2 regions of the Actinoallomurus sp. CA-150999 genome follow, and region 2 is predicted to be linked to the other one. Evidence: riboswitches for the same ligand, from Rfam matches in the RefSeq annotation. Region 2 holds a riboswitch; the other holds the start of a gene.
What was found. Region 2 has a riboswitch for cyclic di-AMP ahead of ACQP2O_RS37775 (CHAP domain-containing protein). Riboswitches for the same ligand answer to the same signal wherever they lie in the genome.

Region 1 (5,194 bases), 1.2 Mb from region 2:
GTGTCCGTGGCCGCGTCGAAGCCGGTCCACTGGTCCACGGCCACGATGGGCGACTGCGCGGTCGTGAGGCCCGCGGCCCAGCCGGGGATCGCTTTGTCGAGCGCCACCACACCGGCCGCGCAGGTGGAGCACCCGGACGGGTTCATCGGGATGATCTGCGCCACGAGGATCTTCATGTTCGGGTTGTTCGCCCGCATCTGGCCGACCAGCTTCGTGTACGCGGCGAGGATCTTGTCGGTGGGGATGGTGCCGCCCCACATGTCGTTGGTGCCCAGGTGCATGAGGACGATGTCGGGCTTGGCCGCGTCCAGCCACGGCGGCAGCTGGTTCTGGTCGGCGATGCCGGTGGCGGCGTAGCCGCCATGGCCCTCGTTGTCCCCGTCGTAGGAGTACCCGTAGTTGCAGCCGCCGTCGGGGACGCTGCCGACGAAGTCGATGTTCGTGTATCCGGCCGTCTGCAGGTGGTGCCAGAGCATCGCGCGCCAGCAGCCGGGCCCGGCGGTGATGGAGTCGCCGAGCGGCATGATCCGGACGGACGTCGTCGCCGATCGCGCGGGCAGGGCGAGGCAGAGGGCGAGCGCCACGAGGAGCGCGGCGAGCAGGGCGTACAGGTCGAATCTGCGAAGCATGGGTGGCTCCCGGGCGTGTTCTCCGCGAACCGGGCCGGGCCCGCCAGGTGACGGGCCCGGCCGCGAGGTTCTACGACAGCGGGTTCTGGGTGAGCAGGTGGGCCTTGAAACCCTCGCCGTACGTGCTGGTGGGGGTACCGCTGTAGTCGTTGATGAGGACGTTGCCCTGGCTGCAGCCCCACGCGTTCCAGGTCCAGGCGGTGTACCCGATGCCGTGCGCGTCCGCCCACGCCATCACCTGGTCGATGTAGTCGTGGGCGCAGGAGTTCTGGCCGATCTCACCGGCCTGCACCGGCACCTTCGCGGCGACGGGGGCGACCTGGCTGTCCCAGCAGGAGGTGTTGGAGCAGGTGTTGAAGTTGTAGGTGTGCCAGGCGGCCATCAGGTTGCCGGTCGAGTCCGTCGGCTTGTAGGTCAGCCACTGGCTCAGGTCGTTGGACCAGGCGACGCCTCCGAGCATGATCACGTTGGTCGCGCCGGTGGCGCGCACCGTGTTGACCAGCGACTGCATGCCGGCCACCTGGTAGCCGATGCCGGTGCAGGTGCCGCCGTCCCGCCAGCAGGTCCAGGCGGCGGTCGCGTCCCAGTTCGCGGCGGCGTCCGGGTAGGGCTCGTTGAACAGGTCGAAGACGACCGCGTTGTTCCCCTTGAAGGCGTTCGCGACGCCGGTCCAGAACGTCGGCCCGTACTGCGCGTCGGGCATCGGCTTCTGGCAGGTCGCGGTGGTGTCCGAGCAGCCCGCGCCCTGACCCGTGTACTGACCGTGGTTCCAGTGCATCTCGACGATCGGCGTGATGCCGCCCGCGACCAGCAGGTTCACGTAGTCCTTGACGTTCTGCTGGTACGTGGCGCCGTTGGGCGTGCCGTCGGTGCCGTTCCAGCACTCCTCGTTAAGCGGGATCCGGACCGCGTGGATGTTCCAGGCCTTCATCGCGTCGACCGAGGCCTGGTCCACCGGACCGCTGTCCCACATGCCCTTGCCCTGCACGCACGCGAACTCGCCGCTGGACCGGTTGACGCCCAGCAGGCGGTACGTGGCGCCGGTCGAGGTGAGGAGGTGGTTGCCGGAGACGTGCAGCGCGGGTGCCGGTCCTCCGGTGCCGCCGCCGTCGTTGTCGGCCTCGGTGGCGTTGACCGTGACCGACGTCAGGCCGCTGGACGCCACGGTGATCGGCCGGGTGCCGTTCGTGCTGTCGGGGTCCTCGGCGGCACCGAGCTTCACGGTCTGCGGGGTGTTCCAGTCGGACGTGGTGAAGGTCAGGGTCGCGCCGCTCACCACGGTGATGTCGCCGTCACCGGTGCCCGCGGTGCTGGTGACCGTCACGTCGCCGGACGGCTGAGCGTTCAGGCGGACCGTGTAGCCGGCCGTCCCGCCCTCGGGCACGCTCACGCTCGTCGGGGAGACCACCAGGGCCTGCTGCGTTCCTCCGGAACCGGGGCCGGCGCACGAGACGCTCGGAGCGCTGTTGGCGCCGGTGTAGGTGCCGTTGAAGCCGACGGTCCAGGTCGCCCCGGCGCCCTGGGCGGCGTTGTACGAGGTCGGGGTGACGGTGATGGCCCCACCCGCCGGGGTGGGCACCGCCGGAGAGGGCACGCCGCCCCACATCTGGGTGATCACCTGGTTGTCGGGAAAGTCGAAGCTCAGCGTCCAGCCGGTGAGCGGATCACCGGTGTTGGTCACCGTGATGTTCGCGCCGAACGCGCTCCCGTTGTCCCAGCTCTTGGCGTACGTGGCAGAACACGAGACTGCGGCGTGGGCGGCGGTCTGGATCGTGGCGAGCCCCAATCCGGCGAGCAGTACCGCGACCGCGGCCAGCACGGCTCTGCACCATGAGCTCCGGTGGATCGGCATGGGCGTTCTCCCTGGCGAAAGGCGGCGAAGCGGCACCCGGTCCTGCTCCGGCGTTTGCGGGCGCTGGCAACGATCACCCGCCCCCGATCGCATCGCAAGAGCACCCCGGCCTCCGGACGCGCAGACGCACGCCGACCTGGGACAGGACCGGGAACGCGGCTGAAACTTTCAGCCGCGCGTGCCGCGGCCACCGGCTCCTCCGGACGACTCACGCCCGGCGAGCGAGCGCGGGGGTCTCCTCGAGACCGAACAAGATCACCGAACACCGGGACGGTGGCAGCATGCGTCGACGCCGGGCCCTCTGGGGGCCCGACGCCGACGCGGGGGGACAGCGGTCGTCAGCCGTACTGGGGGTAGCCGTAGCCGACGACCTGATCGGTGCTTCGGGTGCGGATACGCACGGCGTTGTCGGTGTTGCCCTCGACGGTCTGGATGGTGCCGTTGTGGTTGTCCTTGATGACCAGGCCGACGTGGTCGATGCCGTCGATGCCGCCGCCGCTCCAGGAGAAGAACACCACCGCGCCCGGTTTAGGAGCGCTGCCCCAGCGGCCCTGCTGCTTGAACCAGCGGGCGTGCTCCGGGGTGAAGGCGTCGCCGCCGATTCCCTTGATGCCCGCCTGAGCGCCGACCCAGGTGACGAACATGTCGCACCAGCTCGCGTCGGCATAGTCGCTGATCGCCCCGCCGTCTCGCTGGACGCCTCTCTTGGCGAACGGCGTGGACATGAACCACTGGTTGTACTTGGTGCCCCCGGCGGCGGTCTCCGTGGTGCCGACCTGGGAGACGGCCAGCTTCAGCGCGTCGGCGGCGGTGGGCACCTTCTGCACCTTGGGCTCGTCCTTGGGCCTGGCGTCCAGTCCCCTGCCGGGGATGGGCCACTGCACGGGCCGGCTTGCCGGGGGGAACGGGACCGCGGCGTGGTCAGGAAGAGAAACGGCGGATGACGCCTCGGCCGGTCCGGCCGAGGTCAAAATGATCGCGGCGGCACCGGCCGTTGCGACGCCGGCGAAGGCTGGAATGAAACGGAATGCGGATGGCGTTTTCTCGGGTCGGGGGACACAGGGCATGGGGGAACTCCTTGGCTTCCATGCCGCTTACCGGGTTAGCTGACGGGTTCGGGCGTGGAAGCTGCCCTACGGCACAAGGGGGGCGTGCCGATTCACCCCGGGACTTCTGGTGGGTCCCCGGTTCCGCGGGGGTGCGGATTCAGCGGGTCGCCCGCAGGGCGGGCGGCGTCAAAAGAGGGTTGGGGAATGGCCGCCATTGTGATGGCGGCGTAGGGGGTTGTGTAATTTTGAATATGAGCCAGATCGGCCGAATTCGCCCCGGACAATGCGTTTTCGCAAACGCACCCTTGCCCGGGCCGACGGATTGACCATCACCAGCGGATATGCGGGCGACGCGTACGAGCGCCGCAAGAGTTATAGGAACATAGCAGGACAAAACACGCAGACGGCACCAGGCTTTTGTGTGATCTGGGTCACTCAACCGCCGAGACCGGTGCCGCTTAGCCTCTCAGAACACAACTCATGAGGATGCAGTGTCCTCTATTGAATTGTGGGATCAGAAAGGCCAATTTTCACAATGATGCGGATGTGACGGGAGAGGTCGCATGCCATCCGAGGGGCGTCCCCGCCGGGGATCAGTCGCCGGCCTCCAGCGCGAGCCGGGTCAGCTGGACCCGGGAGGTCACATCCAGCTTCCGGAAGATGTGACGCAGGTGGAAGGCGACCGTGTGCGCGCTCATGAACAGCTGGTCGGCGACCTCGCGGTTGGTCAGGCCCTGGGCGACGAGCTCGGCGACACGGCGTTCGGTGTCGGTGAGGCTGGCCCAGCCGGAGACCGGCCGGTCGGCCCGGCTCCAGTGCCGGCGCCGGATGCCCAGCCGCCTGAGCCGGCGGCGGACCCGAGCGGCGTCGCGGATCGCGCCGAGTGCCGAATAGGCCGCCAGCGCGGCGTCCAGGCCGGCGATGGCCTCCCCGCGTGTCCCGGGGCCGTCCGCCGCGAGCAGGCTTCCCAGATCCTCCGCCGCCGAGGCGCCGGCCCACGGGTCGACGTGTTGCTCGGCGGCGCGTCGCAGAGCGACCCGATCACGGTCGAGCAGGCCGCGTGCGTGCGTCGCGGTGACACCGACGCTGGAGAAGACGGGGTGGTCGGCGGCCAGCCGGTCCATCGCCGAGACCACCCTCTCGGCGTGGGCCCGGTCGCCGAGGGCGAGCGCCGTCCGTACGAGCCACGGTGCCGCGGTCGGCTCGCCGACCAAGGTCCAGCAGTTCGCCGTGGCCTCGTCGCAGAGCCGTACGACGGCCTCCTCCGCCGACGCGGGCCCGTCGCGGGCGGCGGCGACCTGCGCCCGCACGAGATGGAACCCGGCCTCCGCGCGCGGCGATCCGTACTGGGACAGGGCGGGCCGCTCCGCCTCGGCGTACCGCCACGCCGCGCTCAGATCGCCGGCCCGCAGCGTCGCCGCGACCAGCACCGCCAGCGCGGACGAGGTCAGCAGGTGCGGTCCCAGGTCGCGCGTGCTCGCCAGGGCGGCCTCGGCCTCGGCGACGGCCTCGGGGAACCGGCCCGCGGCCAGGTCGAGGCGGGCGCGGATGACGCCGGGCGCCGCCGCCCAGGCCAGGTTCCCAATCGTTTCGGCGTCCTCCCCCGCGGTCCCCATCACCGCGCGGGCCTCGTCCAGCCGGCGAACGTCGGTCAACAGCATCGC
Region 2 (5,194 bases):
ATTCCTTCCCCGCAAGGGTGGCCGTCAGGAACGATGGAGCCGTCGGTGGGGCAGGCCGTCGGGAACGGCCGAGCCGTCGGTGGGGCAGGCCGTCGGGAAGGACGAAGCCGTCGGTGGGGCAGGGTCGTCGGGAACGACGGAACGGCGCGGGATCACCTCAGGTGAGGGGATCCCACGCCGTCCGGGACCGGCAGGCGAGGGGGGGAGCGGGTGACGCCGGCCGGTGTCGAGAGGGGCGGTTACGCCTTGCCGGTGGCCGTGTCGTAGCCGGTGCCCGAGTGGCGGTACACGCCGCCCTTGCCCAGTTCCAGCACCTGGAACTTGACCGTGATCGAGTTCGATGCGGTGCCGGTGAGCTGCTGCATCATCTTCTCCGACAGGTCGATGAGCGCCGGCGGGTTGTGCTGCGCGACGGCCCACTCGGCCGGGCCGAAGTCCTCCACGATGCCGATCTCGCTCTTACCGTTGTAGGTGACCTTCACCTTGGTGCCGAGCGGCCAGTACGGGCTGGCGAGCGTGTGGAACGACATCGGCTTGCCGGAGGCCGTCGACGGGTCCCAGAAGGACGTCGCGGTCGAGACGCCGCCGGGCAGGGCAGCCTTTTCCTTCTTGGGGTCCTTCTTGACGCTCACGAACAGCCGGTCCTTGTTCTCCGTGGCGACGCGCTGCTCGGTCTGCGGTGCCTGCTTGGACGCCTGCGCGGCGGACGGCGCGGGGGCGCTCTGCGCCGAGGATGCCGACTCCGAGGCGGTTCCGTAGGCGAGGGCGGTGGTCACGCCGGCGCCGGCCAGGGTGACGCCGGCGGCCGCGGTGGCAATGGCCTTCGTCGAGAACCTGATCATGGAATTCCTTTCGGGGGCATGGGGAACGGGGGCATGCGGGATTGGGGGCATCCCGAGGCGATGCCAGGGGGATTCGTGGGACCGCCCGGGAAGGGAAGGCCAGCGCGTGCCGCGTTGCTCGGCGGCGACGCGGCACGCGCCGGCACGGGCGACTACTGGGGGTACTCCGGGTAGCCGTAACCCACGACAGAGGAGGTGTTCCGGGTCCGGACCTTCACGGCGTCGTCCGTGTTGCCCTCGACGGTCTGGATGGTGCCGTCGTGGTTGTCCTTGATGACCAGGCCGACGTGGTCGATGCCGTCGACACCGCTGCCGTTCCAGGAGAAGAAGACGACGGCTCCGGGCTTGGGAGTGTTGCCCCAGCGGCCCTGCGAGATGAACCACTTGGCGTGGTCCGGGGTGAACGCGTCGGCGCCCATCCCCTTGACGCCCAGCTGGTCGCCGACCCAGGAGACGAACATGTCGCACCACGAGGCGTTGGCGTAGTCGCTGATGGCCCCGCCGTTCTGCGCCACGCCGCGCGCGGCGTACGGGGTGCCCATGAACCACTGGTTGAACTTGCTGCCGCCGGCGGCGTTCTCGGTCGTGCCGACCTGGGAGACGGCGAGCTTCAGAACGTCCGTGGCCGAGGGCAGCTTCTTCTGCACCTGCTTCTTCGGCTCGGCGAGGGCGCGCACCTTGACGTGCGGGGCGTCGGCCAGGGAACCGGCCTCGATCGCCTTACCCATACTGGGATTAGGTATCTGGGCGACGTGGTGCGCCACGGCGCGGGACGCACCGGGGATCTGCGCGGACAGCGCCGGCCCTGCGGCGGCCACGGTGATCGCGGCCACGCCGGCGGTGGCGGTGCCGGCGATGACGCCGGCGAGAGTCTTGCGATCAAAGGTAAAGCGGGGTTTGGCGTGTCGAGGGGACACGGGGGGTACTCCTTCGGCTTCCATGCCGCTTACCGGGTTAGCTGACGGGTTCGGGCGTGGAAGCTGCCCTACGACACAGGGGATGTGCCGATTCACCCCGGGACTTCTGGTGGGTCCCCGGCTCCGCGAGGTGCGGATTCAGCGGGTCGCCCGCTCATGCGGGCGGCTCGAACAAAGAGACACGTCTGCCGTCATCGGCTAGGGGTAGCGGTGACGGCCGGTATTCAGATCAGGGCGGACTAGCGGACAAGGTTCTACTCCTTACTTCCAGTACGCCTACCGGGTTAGCTGACGGGTTCGGGCGTGGAAGTCGGCCCTACGGCACAGGGGATGTGCCGATTCACCCCGGGACTTCTGATGGGTCCCCGGCTCCGTGATCTTCACGGACTCGACGTTGCTGCTCCCGCTCTAAATGGATCAATGGGTACTCAGCGGGAGTGGCACGATTTTGGATATGAACCGTCTCGGCTCTGTACGGAGGCCCTCGCACGCGTCTTCGCGCCGCGCCATCTGCGCTGGTGGGCCGGCCGCGCCGGCGGATGTTCGGGCGGCGCATGGGGAGCGTCGCCGGTGTTAGAGGAACATATCAGACAAATACCGACGTGCCAAATATGGCCATCGAATATTAGTCACATGATCGGCACTACAAAGATCGCTATAAAGATCGATCTGGTGCGTCTTGTGATCCACATTACGTTCCGGCCGAAACAATCATGAACGGCCGCAAAGCACTGTGGAATCGTCAGATATCCCAACAGTCGCGTGACACAGGGTATTCCGGGCCCCGTCACGATGGGTGACCACGGGCCCGGCGGGAGGCTCGCCGGACGGCGCCGGAGCGCCGGGAAGGCGTCAGCCCGCCGCCGCTACGCGCTCGCCACGCGTCAGGCTCTCGCGATAGCGCTGCGACGTGATCTCCGCCACCTCCGGCGCGGCGCCCAGCACGGGTGAGACCGCCACCGCTCCGGTCTCCAGGGACTCCTCACGGACCTTGTCCGCGAAGTAGCCCGGGGCCAGGAAGTAGGACGCCACCGCGACTCGCGGCGCGCCCGCGTCGTACAGCATACGTACGGCCTCGGCAGGGGCGGGACGGGCCGCGGAGGCGTACGCGGGGACGACGGAGTGCCAGCCGCGCCAGGCGCGCGCCAGCCGGCCGATCGTCGCGTTCGCCGCCGGATCGCTGGAACCGGCGGCGGCGAGCACCAGAGCGGTGTCCGGGTCGGGGCGGACGCCGACCTCGGCGAGCCGCCGCTCCAGGGCCGTCGTCATCAGCGGATGCGGGCCCAGCGTCGCCCCATAGTGCAGAGTCAGCCGGGGGTGGGCGCTGCGGATGTCGCGAAGCGCCCCCGGGATATCGGTCTTGCTGTGATACGCGGCGGTGAGCAGCAGAGGGAGCACGACGGCCTCGTCGGCCCCCTCTCCGACGAGACCACCGAGCGCCTGCCCCGGGGCCGGGGGAGCGTGGTCGAGATACGAGGTCACGACCCGCACCCCCGATGAACGGCGAACAAGATCGAGAAGTTCCTCGATCGTCGCCGCCGCACGCGGATCCCGGCTCCCGTGGGCCACCGCGACCAGAGGGATCGCGAAGGTGCTCAGAGGTTGATGCCGCATTCGGTCTTTCCGGTGCCGGCCCAGCGTCCGCTGCGCGGGTCCTCGCCGGGCGCGACCTGCTTGGTGCAGGGCTCGCAGCCGATCGACGGGTACCCGTCGTACTGCAGCGGGTTCACCAGGATGCCGTGCTCCTCGATGTAGTCGTGGAGCTGGGCCTGGGTCCAGCGGGCGAGGGGGTTGACCTTGACCTTCCCGCGCGCGGCGTTCCACTCGACCACGCGCGAGCCGCGCCGGTGTGAGGTCTCCTCACGCCGGATGCCCGTGATCCACGCGAGGTACGGCTCGAGCGCGCGGTTCAGCGGCTCGACCTTGCGCAGGTGGCAGCACAGATCCGGGTTCCGCCCGTACAGCCGGGGCCCGAGGTCGCGCTCCTGTTCGGCGACGGTCCGGGAGGGGGTGACGTTGACCACGTTGACCGGGTAGACGGCCTCGACGGCGTCCCGCGTGCCGATCGTCTCGGCGAAGTGGTAGCCGGTGTCGACGAACAGCACGTCGATGCCGGGGCGGACCTTCGAGGCGATGTCGACCAGCACGGCGTCCTTCATGGACGACGTGACGCAGATCCGGTCGCCGAAGGTCGCGATCGCCCAGCGGATGATCTCCTCGGCGGAGGCCTCCTCCAGCGCGTCGGCGGCCGATTCGACGATGTCGGTCAGGTCGAGCGCCGCAGGCGCGCGCTCGTACAGGAGAGTCATGCCGAGCCCTCCCGTCCAGGAGCGCCGGTGGTGCTGAGCGCACCGAGGCCGACGAACCGCAGCCGGAACGCCCGGGTGCAGGCCCGGCAGTGCCAGCCGCCATCGCTCTCGTACGGCTCCAGGTCCTCGTCTCCGCAGTAGGGGCAGTAGAAGGGGACGGCTCGCTCGGTCACTTCAGGTCACCTTCCTCCGCACGCTGCACCCACGCGGCGAAGGACTCGCCGTCGTGCCTGCCCTCCTGGAACCTGCGCAGCACCCTCTCCACGTAGTCGGGCAACTCCTCCGCGGTCGTCTTCAGCCCACGGATCTTCTTGCCGAACTCCCCGCCGATCGAGCCGCCCAGGTGCACCTGGTAGCCCTCGACCTGGGCGCCGCTCGCGTCGGTGACCAGCTGGCCCTTCAGGCCGATGTCGGCGGTCTGGATGCGCGCGCAGGAGTTCGGGCAGCCGTTGATGTTGATCGTCAGCGGCTCGTCGAAGTCCGGCAGGCGCTGCTCCAGCTCCTCGATCAGGTCCATGCCGCGCTGCTTGGTCTCGACGATGGCGAGCTTGCAGAACTCGATGCCGGTGCAGGCCATCGTCTGACGGCGGAACGTCGACGGGCGGACCCGTAGGTCGTGCGCCTCCAGCTCGGCGGCCAGCGCCTCGGTGCGGTCCTCCGGGACGTCCAGGATGACCATCTTCTGCTCGGTCGTCGTGCGCACCTGGCCGGAGCCGTACTCCTCGGCCAGATCCGCGATGACGTGCAGCAGGTCGCCGTCGACGCGGCCGACCTTCGGCGCGAAGCCGACGTAGTAGCGGCCGTCGCGCTGCCGGTGGATGCCGACGTGGTCGCGGCGCTGGTCCCGGGGCGCGCCGGGGGCCGGCCCGTCCGCCAGGGCGTACCCGAGGTACTCCTTCTCCAGGACCTCGCGGAACCGCTCCGGGCCCCAGTCGTTCATCAGGAACTTCAGCCGGGCGCGGTGCCGGAGCCGCCGGTAGCCGTAGTCGCGGAAGATGCCGGCGATGCCCGCCCAGACCTCGTGGGCCTGCTCCGGCCGGATGAACGCCCCGAGCCGCTTGGCGAACATCGGGTTGGTGGACAGCCCGCCGCCCGCCCAGATGTCGTATCCGACCTCGCCCTTGTC

Region 1: another riboswitch for cyclic di-AMP. It lies ahead of ACQP2O_RS42875 (CHAP domain-containing protein); the one in region 2 lies ahead of ACQP2O_RS37775 (CHAP domain-containing protein).

What each region holds. Positions count from the first base shown of each region.
Region 1 covers NZ_CP192063.1:9,318,370-9,323,563, forward strand. The annotation lists gene ACQP2O_RS42865 (cellulose binding domain-containing protein) at 1-629, opposite strand, end outside; gene ACQP2O_RS42870 (cellulase family glycosylhydrolase) at 700-2,481, opposite strand; gene ACQP2O_RS42875 (CHAP domain-containing protein) at 2,820-3,365, opposite strand; cyclic di-AMP (ydaO/yuaA leader) riboswitch at 3,558-3,703, opposite strand; gene ACQP2O_RS42880 (LuxR C-terminal-related transcriptional regulator) at 4,124-5,194, opposite strand, start outside.
Region 2 covers NZ_CP192063.1:8,165,064-8,170,257, reverse strand. The annotation lists gene ACQP2O_RS37780 (hypothetical protein) at 240-842, opposite strand; gene ACQP2O_RS37775 (CHAP domain-containing protein) at 995-1,759, opposite strand; cyclic di-AMP (ydaO/yuaA leader) riboswitch at 1,772-1,913, opposite strand; cyclic di-AMP (ydaO/yuaA leader) riboswitch at 2,019-2,163, opposite strand; gene ACQP2O_RS37770 (sirohydrochlorin chelatase) at 2,612-3,373, opposite strand; gene ACQP2O_RS37765 (phosphoadenylyl-sulfate reductase) at 3,355-4,068, opposite strand; gene ACQP2O_RS37760 (Insertion element protein) at 4,065-4,241, opposite strand; gene ACQP2O_RS37755 (nitrite/sulfite reductase) at 4,238-5,194, opposite strand, start outside.